2 regions of the Paenibacillus sp. plas6 genome follow, and region 1 is predicted to be linked to the other one. Evidence: a T-box and tRNA genes for the amino acid it is inferred to sense, from the RefSeq annotation. Region 1 holds a T-box; the other holds one or more tRNA genes.

Region 1 (3,410 bases):
CTTTTGTACCTTCTGCAATTACTTTATAATTACCGATGCTTTCCCAACCGGTAGCCTCGCCCTGTTGCAGACCTAATTGCTGCCAGATTTGCGCTGGTGCATGAGTTAAGAACGGTTGTAGCAAAATGCTAATCGAACGCAATGATTCAGCTAAGTGATTCATTACTGAAGCTAATTTGCCACGATTGCTTTCGTCTTTCGCTAAGCTCCATGGTTGAGTTTCATCAATATATTTATTCGTGCGGCTAACAAATTGCCAAATCGCTGTTAAAGCAACGGAGAACTCCATTTTTTCCATCGCATCTTCAACTTGCTGTAACGTTTGAGTTGCGATCCGCTCAAGTTCACTGTCAAACTCTGTTGCTTCAAGCCCGCTTGTTGGAATGACTCCGTCAAAGTATTTATCAATCATCGCAACAGTACGATTAAGCAGATTTCCAAGATCGTTTGCAAGGTCGAAATTAATCCGTTCTACAAAGTTCTCTGGTGTAAATGCACCGTCTGCTCCAAATGGAACTTCCCGCAGCAAATAATAACGAAGTGCATCTAGTCCATAACGATCGATTAACACTACTGGGTCAACAACTGTACCTTTTGACTTGGACATTTTTCCTTCTTTCGTTAATAGCCAGCCATGGGCAAACACTTTTTTCGGAAGCGGCAGACCTAGCGCCATTAACATAATTGGCCAATAAATCGTATGGAAGCGAACAATTTCTTTACCAACAAGATGAACATCCGCAGCCCAATATTTTTCAAACATTTCTTTCTTTTGCTCATCACCATAGCCAATTGCTGTAATATAGTTCGTCAACGCATCAATCCAAACATAGATGACATGCTTCGGATCACCAGGAACTTTAATACCCCAATCAAAGGTTGTACGAGATACAGCTAAATCCTCTAGTCCTGGTTTAATAAAGTTGTTAATCATTTCATTACGGCGTGATTCTGGCTGAATAAACTCTGGATTTTCATCATAATATTGCAGCAAACGATCAGCGTATTTGCTCATTCTGAAGAAGTAGCTTTCTTCTTTAACTAGCTCTACTGGACGTCCGCAGTCTGGACAATTTCCGTCCTGCAGTTGACGCTCAAGGAAGAACGATTCACACGGTGTACAGTACCAACCTTCGTAAGTACCTTTATAAATATCATCTTGTTCCAACAAACGTTGGAAAATCTTTTGTACAACAACTTTATGACGTTCTTCCGTTGTACGAATAAAGTCATCGTTGGAGATCTCAAGTTTTTTCCACAGCGCTTGGATGCCAGCTACAATTTCGTCAACAAATTGCTTCGGAGTTTGACCTTTTTCTTGTGCCTTGCGTTCAATTTTTTGTCCATGCTCATCTGTACCTGTTAAGTACCAAACATCATAACCTCTCAACCGCTTGTAGCGTGCCATTGCATCACCAGCAACAGTCGTATACGCATGGCCGATATGCAATTTATCACTTGGATAATAAATTGGCGTTGTAATATAAAATGTCTTTTTTCCCATCGTTAAACCTCCTACTTTTTTACAAGTTTAAAATCAAAAAGCCCCCGTCCAACATGGGACGAGAGCATGACTCACGTGGTACCACCCAATTTCCAAGTCAATCAACATTGACTTGCTCATTGCGCCTATCGGCTTAAGTCTTTATCGCAGACATACGCTTTTCCCTTACACCTTACAGCCTTCAATACCATCCGCAGATACGAAGTGAAGACGCTCGAAAAAAGTGCCTCCCAGACCATCTTCCACTAGCTTACTTTGCCGACTTCCACCAACCGTCGTGCTCTCTATCTAAGCTCACTAATGTACTCATCTGTTCATTGGCTTCCATATCAATATTTAATATAAAAAAAGTACCATGCAAAGTCAAGCTCCCATACTAGCTCGACTCTCAAAAGCCTTCAATGATCCTCACAGTTATGCTTTCTCCTAGGTTCTGGCACGAAGTCAACGCCGCCAGGATGAAAAGGATGACATTTGCATATCCGTTTCACTGTCAGCCAGCTTCCACGAAACACCCCATGCTTATCAATAGCCTCTAAAGCATAGGCAGAGCATGTAGGATAAAAGCGGCAGGTTGGTGGCATATGCGGAGATATCGCTTTCCGATAAAAATGAATCGGAGCTTTAGCTACTTTTTTCATCCAATTCGAGGTAATTGTTGACTTCACTTTACAACCCTTCTTCTTCAGCACAGCTTTTACAATGGCCAAATACTTCAAATTTATGGCGCAGCACTTTAAAATCTGCTGGCACTTCCGTTTGATCCATTGGACAAACCTTAATAGGATATGTTTTTCCGCAGCCTAAGCATATCAAATGATGGTGATGATCATGCTCACGACAATGCAGCTTAAACTTTACTCCTTCCTCAAACATAACTTGCTCTAGTACGCCTAGCTCTTCCATTACTCGCAAATTGCGGTAGACAGTATCAAAGCTTAATCCAGAATAGGATTTGCCCATATATTCATAAACATCCTTAGGCGACAAATAGCCGTCCGTTTCTGAAAAAAGCTTCGCTAACGTTCTTCTTTGATCGGTTACTCTTAACCCACTGGAAGACATGAGCGAGACGATTTCATCAATCGTTTGCATGAACATTCCTCCAAACTATACTTAGTCTACCCATTAATATGCATATTAGCTAAAAACGAAACGCTCATTGCAATAAACAATATAACGGTAACAACAATAAAAATATTTCGTATTACGTATATTTTTCTAATTTTTTGCGCATTAGAACGTTCTTGCTTAGCCATTGAATATGCTCGCTGAACAAATAGCGTCACAATAAATGATGCAACAAAGAAAATATTAATTACAAACCAGACTGCTGTCAAATTCATGCTGCTGCCTCCAACTACAAGTACCATCTATTAAGTAAGATAACAAAGATGATAGAGCTGACAACCGCGCCTGCAAAACTAATCCAGCCAGCACGAAAACGCTGCTGAAACATTTTTAGGATGCCTAAGCTTAGTAAACCAAATACGAGTAATATAAATACAACAGCAAAAACAAAAAATCCTGCTGAAACTTCGCTTACATCTACTACAGTCAAGGTAGACACTCCTTCATATGACAGAACTCAATCCATTGTCATTATACTAAATCCTAGCTTTATTAGCTAGTTTGAATGTAGTGCTCATAAAACTTTCTTGAACGCGGACGCTTTTGCAGCCTAATTTGCAATTCCTGATCAATAATTTTTGCTCGACAATATTTTGCTTTTACTAGTTTTGGCAGCTTAATCATTTCAATATAATCATCAGGTAATCCTTCAATTCGAATATAATCTTCCCGTAAAAATAATCTTAAATCTTCAACATTACAATTGATTGGCAATGTATATAACACATCAATAAACTCTTTTCCTTCTTTAAATCGATAGTCTTTCCCTTCATTT
Region 2 (3,410 bases), 760 kb from region 1:
GATGATAGGCTGGACAACCGTCACGACGAACAAACGAACGAAACGCTTCATCTGGAATACTTTCGACCAAATGATGAATGGCAAATGCGATATCATGTTTATCTAATTTAACTTCTAAATTTAGAGGCAAAACTAATTGATTCATGTTATAATCTTTAAACATAAGGAACACCTTTCTTTTGAAATTTTTGGGGTAAGATACTTAAATTTTAACAGAAAGTGTTCCTTTTGTATGTAAAAAATGAACTCCTGGCATTCTACTTTGTAGAGCACCAGGAGTTTTCTTTCATTTAGCTGGGTTTTGTCCCAGGCTCTTTTGTTTTGTTAAAATCTAACGCACGCAATGCAATTACAATTGCTTCTGCAAGAGTAGCAGCTTGGATTAGTTTAAATGCTCCATCTGTATTACCTTTAGTAAGGTCAAGCTTCACAGCAATTGCAACATAGCGTTGCATCCATGCTGGTATGTCAGCATAATCCTTAAACGTTACCTCTGCAGCCTGCTCATTTTCTAAATCAAGACCTTTAGCTAACATAATCGTCATTTCAATGCGTGTACATTCGCAGAAAGACAAAAAGTGCATCATTATAGCAAACTATCTCTCCATCTGCTTAATCTATAAAAAATTTTATCTAGTTACATGTTATTACATAACCTTTCTACAGAACACAAAAAAAGCCTTTGTTCTTCATGTTCATGGGAATTGTTTATTTCCCAATTAGAAGCAACAAAAGGCTTAATCTCATTTAAGAACTGGTGCCGAGGACCGGAATCGAACCGGTACGGTTGTCACCAACCGCAGGATTTTAAGTCCTGTGCGTCTGCCAGTTCCGCCACCCCGGCACATTACTATGTATACTTTTTTATGTAATTAAGTATACTATGAAACTACTAACCTAAACCTACTAATAAAGACTTTAACAAACAATCTTACTTCAATAAATGGTGCCGAGGACCGGAATCGAACCGGTACGGTTGTCACCAACCGCAGGATTTTAAGTCCTGTGCGTCTGCCAGTTCCGCCACCCCGGCACAGTAAAAAAATAATTATCAGTTGGTGGGCCTTGAGGGACTCGAACCCCCGACCAATCGGTTATGAGCCGACTGCTCTAACCAACTGAGCTAAAGGCCCGAAGATTTTCATTTTTCAATAAATGATGTCATATACAATTCCGAAAAGTTTATTTGGTTGCGGGGACAGGATTTGAACCTGTGGCCTTCGGGTTATGAGCCCGACGAGCTACCGAACTGCTCCACCCCGCGTCAGAAACATCATTTCGTAGCAGCGACATATATTAATATACTACAAACATATAATCGACGTCAAGCTTTTTTTAGTAAGTTTTTCTTATTATTTTTTTTTTACATTTATTAGTGATTAAATTAATGTTTAATTATTTTTACTTTTATCGCTTTGATACCATAAATCTAACGCCGTATCTGCCTCGTTTTGATTTATAGATTTCAATTTCTTGTGGATATTCCATACCATACATCCAATAATCATGCTCCATACGTTGCATTACACAACTTGCTTGAAATTTTGAATCATATAGTCTTATCCAATATATCCACATTTTAAGTCACCTCCGGTATTTACACGGATAGCGTACCCATTTCCTGCTTATTCATACTTCTTATTGGGCAAGTTTTTGTTATAAATTGATTCTTAGCATTTCGCATAAAAGATAACAACGCCCAGCAACGTTTAATTCGCTGCTGGGCGTTTTTTAAGAGTTAGTAACCTCTGCTACGTCTTTATTACTCTCTTGATTACTCTCTTGCTCTAAGTTTTCAGAATTGTCCTCTGTTGGTTTATTCAGAAGCTCTGGCGATTTAATAATGATCTTTTCGCCATCAAACTCCATTAACACCTTATCCTTTATATTCATAGTCTGCAAATATTCTTTAGGTACTTGCAATCTGCCTACTCTGTCTACAACAACATAAGCAACATGTGCATTTTCTTTATCCTGATGTTTACTAAAGGAAACGAAGCCATCTCGATGAGCGCCTAGTTCAGGATTATGCTTAACAAACTCTGTGCTTGTTAATCCATCTCGTATTGCTACTACACGGTCAACTTGACTAGCAAGCTCCATATCATGGGTAACGATAACGATTGTAACGCCTAATTCCTTATTAAGCTTACGGAAAATATTCATAATCATATTTGAAGTAGCAGTATCAACCGATCCCGTCGGTTCATCAGCTAATAGCAGTTGCGGACGATTGGCTAAGGAAATTGCTATCGCTACACGCTGTTGCTCACCACCAGACAACTGATGCAGCTTATTATTCATACGGTGACCTAAACCAACCCATTCTAAAAGCTGCTTCGCATAGGCACGATCATGCTTGCCTGAGAGCATCATTGGCATTTCAACGTTTTCTAATGCAGTTAAGTAAGGCAATAGATTTCGAGCATTGTTTTGCCAAATAAAGCCTACTGTATCCCGTTTATACTCGACAAGCTGTTCCTCCGTCATTTTAAGCAAATCCCATTTACCGACTCTAACCTGTCCCGCAGAAGGGCGATCAAGCCCTCCTAGCGTGTTTAATAATGTCGATTTACCACTTCCGCTGTTTCCTATAATCGCCATTAGCTCACCTTGCTTAACGGTCAGATTTAGTCCTTGTAGGGCAACTACCTCAAGATCGTCTGTCTTATATATTTTAACTAAGCCTTCACAATGTATCATGAGTTACCGCTCCTCTCCCATCTTAACCGCTTGATGAACTTTCAATTTACGGATGTGCGTAAATAAGAATCCTGCTCCAATTAGCATCATGATAAGCACTACAATTAATAATTGATTCGTATCACTTGCTTTGAACACAACTCGGAATGGTGGAACCATCTTCGTTGCAGATTCTGTTGCTTGCAAGAAAGGTAAAAAGATATAGCTGACTAGTTTACCAATTCCAAAACCTAAACCAATCGCCAGACCTGCTGTAAATAGCTGTTCCAACAAGAGCATGCTTGTAAGTTCTGATTTAGATAAGCCCATTGCTCTTAGTACACCGAATTGAACGACGCGACCCGATAAGTTAAAGAACCAATATAATAGATAGCCTGCTAACGTAATTGCAACCGTTACAAGAAAACCTAAGCTCAATATTCCAAATACGCCACCTCGAGTCGGCAGCTTAGACTGAATAATTAGCTCATTGCGTACATCTTTTACGCTGTTAACTTCCATATTGGCAGCTGCCAATGTTTGAAGAATTGGCGCAACCTCGGCATCAGGCTCCATTTTTAACCATACCTCATAAGGAATAAGCGGTATTTGATCATAAATATAATCTAGATTAGCAATTAAGAATGGCTTATCATCTGGATAAAGATTTGGCCAGTAAGGAACAATGCCAACAATTGAAAATTCAACTGTACCGTCTGTAAAGCTAA

What was found. A T-box is a leader RNA that pairs with one kind of tRNA and senses whether it is charged. The one in region 1 lies ahead of metG (methionine--tRNA ligase), so its partner is inferred to be a tRNA-Met.
Region 2: it encodes a tRNA-Met, which carries the amino acid that the T-box ahead of metG (methionine--tRNA ligase) is inferred to sense. The anticodon was not compared.

What each region holds. Positions count from the first base shown of each region.
Region 1 covers NZ_CM170151.1:209,497-212,906, forward strand. The annotation lists gene metG (methionine--tRNA ligase) at 1-1,504, opposite strand, end outside; T-box leader at 1,556-1,831, opposite strand; gene yidD (membrane protein insertion efficiency factor YidD) at 1,903-2,145, opposite strand; gene AC2TDL_RS01075 (Fur family transcriptional regulator) at 2,174-2,599, opposite strand; gene AC2TDL_RS01080 (hypothetical protein) at 2,626-2,850, opposite strand; gene AC2TDL_RS01085 (hypothetical protein) at 2,865-3,065, opposite strand; gene AC2TDL_RS01090 (hypothetical protein) at 3,128-3,410, opposite strand, start outside.
Region 2 covers NZ_CM170151.1:3,977,165-3,980,574, reverse strand. The annotation lists partial or broken gene AC2TDL_RS17565 (IS1182 family transposase) at 1-163, opposite strand, end outside; gene AC2TDL_RS17560 (S-layer homology domain-containing protein) at 291-587, opposite strand; tRNA gene AC2TDL_RS17555 (tRNA-Leu) at 756-844, opposite strand; tRNA gene AC2TDL_RS17550 (tRNA-Leu) at 945-1,033, opposite strand; tRNA gene AC2TDL_RS17545 (tRNA-Ile) at 1,057-1,133, opposite strand; tRNA gene AC2TDL_RS17540 (tRNA-Met) at 1,188-1,264, opposite strand; gene AC2TDL_RS17535 (hypothetical protein) at 1,408-1,578, opposite strand; gene AC2TDL_RS17530 (ATP-binding cassette domain-containing protein) at 1,732-2,703, opposite strand; gene AC2TDL_RS17525 (ABC transporter permease) at 2,707-3,410, opposite strand, start outside.